3 regions of the Paenibacillus sp. E222 genome follow, and region 1 is predicted to be linked to each of the others. Evidence: a T-box and tRNA genes for the amino acid it is inferred to sense, from the RefSeq annotation. Region 1 holds a T-box; the other regions hold tRNA genes.
What was found. A T-box is a leader RNA that pairs with one kind of tRNA and senses whether it is charged. The one in region 1 lies ahead of tyrS (tyrosine--tRNA ligase), so its partner is inferred to be a tRNA-Tyr.

Region 1 (3,249 bases):
ATGAAGAGATCACAGCGATTGTGAATCAATAAATGAATAAGCCATTTGCGGATGGCATATAAAAAGGGCCGTCTCCATGATGTCAATGACATGATTGGGGACGGTCCTTTTTTGGTGTTGTTTGGGAAGATAATGCCTTCGCTATTACCTTCCCAAGATTCATACTACAATCCTGTGGCTATTTCAATTTCACCAGACTGTAGTTTTTCTTGCCTTTGCGGATAATGATGAATTTACCGCCGATTGCGTGCTCTGCAGAGACCGTGAATTCCAGCTCCGTCACTTTCTCACCATTCATGGAGATAGCCCCTTTGGTGACATCCTCACGCGCCTGACGTTTGGATGGTTCCAGGCCAAGATCCACGAGCCAATCTACAATATTTTTCGCTTCACCATCGGTTTCGAAGGTCGGCATTTCTTTGAATCCCTGCTCGATTTCGTCGGCTGTAAGGGAACGAATATCTCCGCTGAAGAGTGCTGCGGTAATGCGTTTCGCCTGCTCCAGCATATCGTCGCCGTGAACAAATTTCGTCATTTCTTCAGCGAGTGCCTTTTGTGCTTCACGCTTGTGCGGCTCCGCTTCTACCTTTTCAGCCAAAGCTTCAATCTCTTCTTTGCTTAGGAACGTGAAGTACTTCAGGTATTTAATTACATCACGGTCATCCGTGTTCGCCCAGAACTGGTAGAATTCGAATGGAGTCGTTTTATTCGCATCCAGCCAGATGGAACCGCCTGCAGATTTACCGAATTTCGTACCGTCGGATTTGAGCATAAGCGGGATCGTCAGACCGTAAGCTTTAGCTTCTGGCCCTTCTTTTTTACGGATCAGGTCCAGACCGCTTGTAATGTTGCCCCATTGATCGGAACCACCGATTTGCAGCTGTACACCCTCATGTTGGAACAGGTGCAGGTAATCGAGCGATTGGAGAATCTGGTAGGAGAACTCGGTAAACGAAATTCCGTCTTCCAGTCTGCTCGCAACTACATCTTTAGCCAGCATCGTGTTGAGATTAAAGTTTTTACCGTAGTCACGCAAAAATTCAATTACATTGATTTTGTGTGTCCAGTCGTAGTTATTGACCATACGTACCTGATTGTCGCCATCCGTTACAAAGAGCTTTTTCATTTGTGCAGTCAGAGCATCCACATTGGCCTGTACCTCTTCCAACGTTTGCAGGGAACGTTCCGATTGACGACCACTTGGATCACCAATGGTTCCTGTTGCCCCACCAATTAGAATCACTGGACGGTGCCCAGCAAGTTGGAAACGTTTCAGCATCATGAACGGGATCAAATGTCCGATATGCATGCTGTCTCCTGTAGGGTCAACCCCGCAGTACAATGAAACCGACGTCGTCTCGGTCAGCTCACGCAGACCCTCCGCATCCGTCTGTTGATTAATGGCGTCACGCCATTCCAGTTCATCAATAATATTCAAAACAAACAACCCCTTCTCTATGCAATGGTATTAGGCCATGATCTACGTTAAACGTGAATTCACAAGGAGCTAAGCCAGGTGAGCCTTTTTTGGACACAAAAAAATCGCCGCCTTGTCTTCAATAGACATAGGGACGATTATCATAACCGTGGTACCACCCAACTTGCACAGACAACAACTCACACGCTGTCCATACCGCTTTCAGCAAAATATCGTTTGCCATTCCGCTTGGCATTACCCAAGTACTCCAGAGTGTAATTCGCAGCCCTTGTATGTATCAGGTTCCATCAACCCCTGACTTTCTGTAACAGGGACAAAGCCGCTACTGCGCTCTATCAACGTAATTCATGTATTCAATTTATAGCCAGTATAGCCGAACGTTAATATCATTGCAAGACCAAGTATTTAAACTTTAGATAGAGCAACAGATGAGCGCCTATGCCTAACTTATAAAGACATCATGTTCAACTTCCTGTGATAATATGCATATGCCTTTTCTGCAATCTGATCTTCATTATTCCAAAATTGCTGATCCAGCGTATCCAGCTGGTGTTCCTCCTCTGATGTTAGAAACTTAGGAATATCCCACAGTCCGGTAAGTCTTTCATCCTCTTCCAAATGCTCAATGCAGCCGTATGCTGACTTAATGATATCCAACACTTGAGTCGCACCAATCGTATGTAATGCCCGCAACGCATAAAGGTACGCCTCTTCTCCCCAGTTGCAGAAAAATTGAACAAAACCACCGTTAAAGACATCCACCTCTAGCAGCCATAAAGCAGCAATTTCCTGTTCATTCGTTGTTAACGCAGCCCAGCCCTGAGCGGATTCATTCTTTTTCCCCACAAAGGTTAACGCATATTCATACCACACATCATTAATATCCTGTTCACTCACGTCAATCACCTCTCTTTTCTTGGTTCCAGCCTCTCCAGATCATGCCGTTTACCCGTCTGATGCCAATACAAGTAAGGATCACCGAGCTGTTGGAAAGCCTTCTCAACACTTTGGGTCAATTCTTGCGTCACTGCGTTTGTGTAATTCAAGTGTGTCTGTTTATTATCCACACCATATCGTTTCAGCAATTCCACATGCGCTGCCGTAAAAATGATATCCTCCAGCAGCCAGTAGATTACTTCTTCTGTCTGTTTCATTCTTTTTTCCAACATGACCATGCCACGCTCGTATATACGAACTATATATGCATTCTTTTCACTCTCTACATATGGAACACCTTCCCATTTATGGCTCTCAAACAAGCGGTTAACATAGTTCTCCATCTCCTGCCTGCGGAAGGATGTGCGCTCAAGCAACTGAAAAAGAGTTTTTGCAATCTCTGGTTTGCTTCGTATGTTGGACATAAAATCTCCTTTCGACATGATAATGAAAAAGCTGCCAATGGCAGCCTCTTCATAACAATTTTTCAATCAGGTTCCACAAAAAGTCCGGTAGGAGGTATCGCACTGCGTAGGCAGTTCCGCGTACTCAGCCTGTTCGGTAGAATGTGCAAACGGGTTGGAAAGAACTGCAAGAAGTTTCTCCATCACACTAAGATCCCCGTGATTCTCTGCTCGGTCCAGTGCTTCTTCCACCCGATGATTACGAGGAATCACCGCAGGGTTGTTAGACTTCATCAATTGCTGCGATTCTTCTTTCCCTTCCTGTTGTCTGCCCAATCTTGCCTGGCGACGCTCATTCCATTCTGCAAACTCTGAAGTGTCGAACAAGGGAGATCCGTTAAGCGTATCAAAGGTTAGTGCGAGAAACGTATTTGTGTAATCTGCAGTATGCTTCTCCATCAATTCAAGAAG
Region 2 (3,249 bases), 1.7 Mb from region 1:
GGTTCCCTCAGAATGGTTGGAAATCATTCGAAGAGTGCAAAGGCATAAGGGAGCTTGACTGCGAGACCTACAAGTCGAGCAGGGACGAAAGTCGGGCTTAGTGATCCGGTGGTACCGCATGGAAGGGCCATCGCTCAACGGATAAAAGCTACCCTGGGGATAACAGGCTTATCTCCCCCAAGAGTCCACATCGACGGGGAGGTTTGGCACCTCGATGTCGGCTCATCGCATCCTGGGGCTGAAGTAGGTCCCAAGGGTTGGGCTGTTCGCCCATTAAAGCGGTACGCGAGCTGGGTTCAGAACGTCGTGAGACAGTTCGGTCCCTATCTGTCGTGGGCGTAGGAAATTTGAGAGGAGCTGTCCTTAGTACGAGAGGACCGGGATGGACGTACCGCTGGTGTACCAGTTGTTCCGCCAGGAGCACCGCTGGGTAGCTATGTACGGAAGGGATAAGCGCTGAAAGCATCTAAGCGTGAAGCCCCCCTCAAGATGAGATTTCCCAGTATGTAAGACCCCTTGAAGACGACGAGGTAGATAGGCTGGGGGTGGAAGTGCAGCAATGCATGGAGCTGACCAGTACTAATCGGTCGAGGGCTTATCCAAGATATGCAGGTTGTAAGTCGCAAATTTCGTTTCGGATCTAGTTTTCAGAGAATAATCTCTGAAGCATATTCCCTGATAGCTCAGTTGGTAGAGCACTCGACTGTTAATCGAGTTGTCACAGGTTCGAGCCCTGTTCGGGGAGCCATATGGAGAGGTGTCCGAGTTGGCCGAAGGAGCACGATTGGAAATCGTGTAGGCGCCACAAGCGTCTCGAGGGTTCGAATCCCTCTCTCTCCGCCATAGTAAGGCCCGTTGGTCAAGGGGTTAAGACACCTCCCTTTCACGGAGGTAACAGGGGTTCGAATCCCCTACGGGTCATATTTAACTTCAAAAAAGAAGTTGATTTTCACAGCAGTTTTATGATAAGATCATAAATGTGTTGTTCGGAGGCTTAGCTCAGCTGGGAGAGCATCTGCCTTACAAGCAGAGGGTCGGGGGTTCGAACCCCTCAGCCTCCACCATATAACTTTTATAACGACGCGGGGTGGAGCAGCCCGGTAGCTCGTCGGGCTCATAACCCGAAGGCCGCAGGTTCAAATCCTGCCCCCGCAATTGTTCTTTCTTTCAAGAAAGTGATCTGGAACCGTGGTGTAGTTGGCCTAACATGCCTGCCTGTCACGCAGGAGATCGCGGGTTCGAATCCCGTCGGTTCCGCCATTTAATCTTTACATGAGGAAGCTGTTCACTAAATCTGCTATATGGCACCGAACGCCCTAGATAAAGTGCAACGTTTCAGGATTAAACTTTATTTTGGCTCGGTAGCTCAGTCGGTAGAGCAGAGGACTGAAAATCCTCGTGTCGGCGGTTCGATTCCGTCCCGAGCCACCATTTATTACAACTTAATACGCCGGTGTAGCTCAACTGGTAGAGCAACTGACTTGTAATCAGTAGGTTGGGGGTTCAAGTCCTCTCGCCGGCACCACTTATGGAGGATTAGCGAAGTGGCCAAACGCATCAGACTGTAAATCTGCTCCCGTACGGGTTCGGTGGTTCGAATCCATCATCCTCCACCAGTTTTTAGGGGCATAGTTTAAAGGTAGAACAACGGTCTCCAAAACCGTTGGTGTGGGTTCAATTCCTGCTGCCCCTGCCAATTAACTTTTAAGAACATATTGTATTATGGCGATCGTGGCGAAGTGGTTAACGCACCGGTTTGTGGATCCGGCATTCGGGGGTTCAATTCCCCTCGATCGCCCCTTTGTTTTTTTTGGGGATTAGCCAAGCGGTAAGGCAACGGACTTTGACTCCGTCATGCATAGGTTCAAATCCTATATCCCCAGCCATTATGCGGACGTGGCTCAGCGGTAGAGCATCGCCTTGCCAAGGCGAGGGTCGCGGGTTCGATTCCCGTCGTCCGCTCCAAAATATGGCGCCATAGCCAAGTGGTAAGGCACAGCTCTGCAAAAGCTTTATCCCCAGTTCGAATCTGGGTGGCGCCTCCAGTATATTTTTTGTAAAAATATGATATGCCGGCGTGGCGGAATGGCAGACGCGCTCGACTCAAAATCGAGTGGGAAACCGTGGAGGTTCGAGTCCTCTCGCCGGTATTCAAGCAAGTAAGGAAAAGCTCATTAGATGCAAAATCTAATGAGCTTTTTTTATTTAGTGGATTAAAAGATGAAGTACGGCAGTTAAGCAACAAGGCTCCTGAATGGATTTCGTAGGTCACCACAACACCATTACTGCAAGGGAATCCAACATGATGTGCTTGGGCAAATGACATTCTGGTATCTCTAAACTGTAAGTACCGCTTTACCTGTAAGCTGGCAATCTATCAGATGCTGTGCAATTACTCAATTGCAATCCCTAATCTCTGCACTTGGATTATGGCTTATAGAAGGAGATGGAATTACTTTTGTTTACGTATTGACTCATAACTTGAATGAGTATATTGTAGATATATAAAGTCTCTAATATTGCCTCGTTTAATTATGGATATTGTAGCTCTTTTAAATTCATATAAAAGATGCTTATCAAAACAAAATAATATCCTTTTTTCGAAATTATATTTTATAAAAGAAATGGAGTGAAGCAACATGTCTGAAGAAAAACATGTATCCAAGCATTCTGAAATTCTATTTGATCTATCTGTATGGGAAGAAGCGTGGAGGAATCAGTCCACAACTTCAAAATACAATATGAAGAGCACGGCGTTTGACGCGACAGCAGCATTTGAACGATGGGCTAGAGAATATCATCAACAGTCGTTTACTGAAGAGGGAAAGAAGCGATCCGAACGCATCATAGGCTGGATTGAAAATCAGGGAGTGAGTTTTGACGGGGTATCGATATTAGACATTGGGGCAGCATCAGGCATCTTTACAATTCTTTTTGCAACCAAAGGAGCGAACGTTACAGCTGTAGAGCCCTCTGAACTTTTAGTTTCATTAATGAAGGAGACAATTCCTGTATCCCTTACATCCAGTATTGATATTGTTTCGGAACGATTCGAGGACATATCGATTCAGGATAAGGGTTGGGAGAAGAAATATGATTTTGCATTTGCATCCATGTGCCCGGCAATGTCGAATTGGGAAACGATTGAACAGGCCATCAGCACTGCCCGAAAGTATGTCTATATCAGCACGATAGCTGGACCGAGAGAGCACACACTAATAGATGAGCTTAAAGAGGTACTAGGTGTCT
Region 3 (3,249 bases), 3.2 Mb from region 1:
AACACCGGAATACGATTGACTGTTGCGGTTGCCGCCGCAGTAATCATGTTCAGCGCACCCGGCCCAATGGACGTTGTACACGCATAAATCTGTCTACGGTTCTTCTGCTTGGCATAAGCCGCTGCTGTATGCACCATGCCCTGTTCATTCTTGCCCTGCATATACGTCAGACTTCCTGGGCTACGCTCCAGTGCTTCTCCCATACCTGTTACGTTGCCGTGTCCAAAAATGCCAATGACACCATTCACAAACTTGGTTTCCACTCCATCAACGGAAATATATTGCTGATCCAAGTATCGGAGCAGTGCCTGAGCCATCGTTAGTCTAATTGTTTTCATGTATTGACTATCTCCCTTCCCCTTACGGGTTAAGCGCTTAATCCGTGTTAAGTTTAAGCGCCTTACCCCTAAGGTTAAGCGCTTAATTGATATAGTATTACAGGCTGGTGAATTAGGCAAGATATTTTTGTAAGCGTTTTAAAAAATGCAAATAAACATAGCTATACCACTGTAGTATTGTGTATTATCCCACTGTTGATAAAGCTATGATCCGAGAAGTTACTATCATGGGAGTACGTGTTCCGAGGATGATGGAGACGTCAAAAAAATACAAAAAAAGAGATGGCAGAAGCCATCTCTCTTTTTGTATTTCTATGAAGCGGGTGATGGGAATCGAACCCACGCTATTAGCTTGGAAGGCTAAAGTTCTACCATTGAACTACACCCGCATGTAAAAATCGGGATGACACGATTTGAACATGCGACCCCCTGGTCCCAAACCAGGTGCTCTACCAAGCTGAGCTACATCCCGTTATCTATACCGGCGAGAGGACTCGAACCTCCACGGTTTCCCACTCGATTTTGAGTCGAGCGCGTCTGCCATTCCGCCACGCCGGCATATGAAGTTATAAATGGCGCGCCCTGAGAGATTCGAACTCCCGGCCTTTTGATTCGTAGTCAAACGCTCTATCCAGCTGAGCTAAGGGCGCAAAATATTGGAGCGGACGACGGGAATCGAACCCGCGACCCTCGCCTTGGCAAGGCGATGCTCTACCGCTGAGCCACGTCCGCTTATAAAGGATGCGCGTGGAGGGACTTGAACCCCCACGTCAAAGACGCTAGATCCTAAGTCTAGTGCGTCTGCCAATTCCGCCACACGCGCATATGATGGTGAGTCATGAAGGGCTCGAACCTTCGACACCCTGATTAAAAGTCAGGTGCTCTACCAACTGAGCTAATGACTCGAAAAACTGGTGGAGGATGATGGATTCGAACCACCGAACCCGTACGGGAGCAGATTTACAGTCTGATGCGTTTGGCCGCTTCGCTAATCCTCCAGGATTACATGGTGCCGGCGAGAGGACTTGAACCCCCAACCTACTGATTACAAGTCAGTTGCTCTACCAGTTGAGCTACACCGGCATATTAAGTTGTGATAAATGGTGGCTCGGGACGGAATCGAACCGCCGACACGAGGATTTTCAGTCCTCTGCTCTACCGACTGAGCTACCGAGCCACAATAAAGTTTTAAATTAATGGCGGAACCGACGGGATACTCTCACTTCGTTCGAGACTGCGAAGCTGATGCTCTCGAAGTGTATGCTCCGACGAACCCAAAAACGGATTCTCATCCCTGAAGCAAAATTAAGATGGCGGAACCGACGGGATTCGAACCCGCGATCTCCTGCGTGACAGGCAGGCATGTTAGGCCAACTACACCACGGTTCCAGATCACTTTCTTGATAGAAAGGTTAATTGCGGGGGCAGGATTTGAACCTGCGGCCTTCGGGTTATGAGCCCGACGAGCTACCGGGCTGCTCCACCCCGCGTCGTTATTATAAGTTATATGGTGGAGGCTGAGGGGATCGAACCCCCGACCCTCTGCTTGTAAGGCAGATGCTCTCCCAGCTGAGCTAAGCCTCCATATATATGACCCGTAGGGGATACTCTCACTTCGTTCGAGACTGAGAAGCCATTGCTAACGAAGTTTATCCTCCGACGAACCTTTGGGATTCTCATCCCTTTTTTAAGCTAATAAATATAGCTATGACCCGTAGGGGATTCGAACCCCTGTTACCTCCGTGAAAGGGAGGTGTCTTAACCCCTTGACCAACGGGCCTTAATGGCTCCCCGAACAGGACTCGAACCTGTGACAACTCGATTAACAGTCGAGTGCTCTACCAACTGAGCTATCAGGGAATGGTGGAGCCAAGCGGGATCGAACCGCTGACCTCCTGCTTGCAAGGCAGGCGCTCTCCCAGCTGAGCTATGGCCCCATACACTTTAGTCTATCTGGTATTACTATGGGCCCTGGTGGACTCGAACCACCGGCCTCACCCTTATCAGAGGTGCGCTCTAACCAACTGAGCTAAGGGCCCGTATGAAAAATCGAAAAAAAATACCCCAAAGGGGTTTCGCTTGGCGGCGTCCTACTCTCCCAGGACCCTGCGGTCCAAGTACCATCGGCGCTAGAGGGCTTAACGGTCGTGTTCGGGATGGGTACGTGTGGAACCCCTCCGCCATCGCCACCAAACGCATAGCTTAGCTTACATTTCAGAGTGTATTCTCTGAAAACTAGATCCGAAACGAAATTTGCGACTTATAACCTGCATATCTTGGATAAGCCCTCGACCGATTAGTACTGGTCAGCTCCATGCATTGCTGCACTTCCACCCCCAGCCTATCTACCTCGTCGTCTTCAAGGGGTCTTACATACTGGGAAATCTCATCTTGAGGGGGGCTTCACGCTTAGATGCTTTCAGCGCTTATCCCTTCCGTACATAGCTACCCAGCGGTGCTCCTGGCGGAACAACTGGTACACCAGCGGTACGTCCATCCCGGTCCTCTCGTACTAAGGACAGCTCCTCTCAAATTTCCTACGCCCACGACAGATAGGGACCGAACTGTCTCACGACGTTCTGAACCCAGCTCGCGTACCGCTTTAATGGGCGAACAGCCCAACCCTTGGGACCTACTTCAGCCCCAGGATGCGATGAGCCGACATCGAGGTGCCAAACCTCCCCGTCGATGTGGACTCTTGGGGGAGATAAGCCTGTTATCCCCAGGGTAGCTTTTATCCGTTGAGCGATGGCCCTTCCATGCGGTACCACCGGATCACTAAGCCCGACTTTCGTCCCTGCTCGACTTGTAGGTCTCGCAGTCAAGCTCCCTTATGCCTTTGCACTCTTCGAATGATTTCCAACCATTCTGAGGGAACCTTTGGGCGCCTCCGTTACTCTTTAGGAGGCGA

Region 2: it has a tRNA-Tyr gene. The T-box ahead of tyrS (tyrosine--tRNA ligase) is inferred to sense a tRNA for this amino acid. The anticodon was not compared.
Region 3: it has a tRNA-Tyr gene. The T-box ahead of tyrS (tyrosine--tRNA ligase) is inferred to sense a tRNA for this amino acid. The anticodon was not compared.

What each region holds. Positions count from the first base shown of each region.
Region 1 is NZ_CP058552.1:4,059,127-4,062,375, reverse strand. It holds gene HW560_RS18385 (YxcD family protein) at 1-32, shown strand, start outside; gene tyrS (tyrosine--tRNA ligase) at 179-1,438, opposite strand; T-box leader at 1,565-1,786, opposite strand; gene HW560_RS18375 (DMP19 family protein) at 1,886-2,335, opposite strand; gene HW560_RS18370 (Imm63 family immunity protein) at 2,341-2,799, opposite strand; gene HW560_RS18365 (protein adenylyltransferase SelO) at 2,866-3,249, opposite strand, start outside.
Region 2 is NZ_CP058552.1:2,399,588-2,402,836, forward strand. It holds rRNA gene HW560_RS10605 (23S ribosomal RNA) at 1-603, shown strand, start outside; tRNA gene HW560_RS10610 (tRNA-Asn) at 673-748, shown strand; tRNA gene HW560_RS10615 (tRNA-Ser) at 752-843, shown strand; tRNA gene HW560_RS10620 (tRNA-Glu) at 850-921, shown strand; tRNA gene HW560_RS10625 (tRNA-Val) at 989-1,064, shown strand; tRNA gene HW560_RS10630 (tRNA-Met) at 1,082-1,155, shown strand; tRNA gene HW560_RS10635 (tRNA-Asp) at 1,183-1,260, shown strand; tRNA gene HW560_RS10640 (tRNA-Phe) at 1,356-1,431, shown strand; tRNA gene HW560_RS10645 (tRNA-Thr) at 1,450-1,525, shown strand; tRNA gene HW560_RS10650 (tRNA-Tyr) at 1,531-1,616, shown strand; tRNA gene HW560_RS10655 (tRNA-Trp) at 1,623-1,696, shown strand; tRNA gene HW560_RS10660 (tRNA-His) at 1,726-1,798, shown strand; tRNA gene HW560_RS10665 (tRNA-Gln) at 1,812-1,886, shown strand; tRNA gene HW560_RS10670 (tRNA-Gly) at 1,891-1,965, shown strand; tRNA gene HW560_RS10675 (tRNA-Cys) at 1,972-2,045, shown strand; tRNA gene HW560_RS10680 (tRNA-Leu) at 2,072-2,150, shown strand; gene HW560_RS10685 (class I SAM-dependent methyltransferase) at 2,640-3,249, shown strand, end outside.
Region 3 is NZ_CP058552.1:880,528-883,776, forward strand. It holds gene iolD (3D-(3,5/4)-trihydroxycyclohexane-1,2-dione acylhydrolase (decyclizing)) at 1-338, opposite strand, end outside; tRNA gene HW560_RS03920 (tRNA-Gly) at 657-727, opposite strand; tRNA gene HW560_RS03925 (tRNA-Pro) at 737-810, opposite strand; tRNA gene HW560_RS03930 (tRNA-Leu) at 818-896, opposite strand; tRNA gene HW560_RS03935 (tRNA-Arg) at 912-988, opposite strand; tRNA gene HW560_RS03940 (tRNA-Gly) at 996-1,070, opposite strand; tRNA gene HW560_RS03945 (tRNA-Leu) at 1,081-1,161, opposite strand; tRNA gene HW560_RS03950 (tRNA-Lys) at 1,168-1,243, opposite strand; tRNA gene HW560_RS03955 (tRNA-Tyr) at 1,251-1,336, opposite strand; tRNA gene HW560_RS03960 (tRNA-Thr) at 1,346-1,421, opposite strand; tRNA gene HW560_RS03965 (tRNA-Phe) at 1,440-1,515, opposite strand; tRNA gene HW560_RS03970 (tRNA-Asp) at 1,650-1,727, opposite strand; tRNA gene HW560_RS03975 (tRNA-Met) at 1,755-1,828, opposite strand; tRNA gene HW560_RS03980 (tRNA-Val) at 1,847-1,922, opposite strand; tRNA gene HW560_RS03985 (tRNA-Glu) at 2,047-2,118, opposite strand; tRNA gene HW560_RS03990 (tRNA-Asn) at 2,123-2,198, opposite strand; tRNA gene HW560_RS03995 (tRNA-Ala) at 2,200-2,275, opposite strand; tRNA gene HW560_RS04000 (tRNA-Ile) at 2,304-2,377, opposite strand; rRNA gene rrf (5S ribosomal RNA) at 2,416-2,532, opposite strand; rRNA gene HW560_RS04010 (23S ribosomal RNA) at 2,615-3,249, opposite strand, start outside.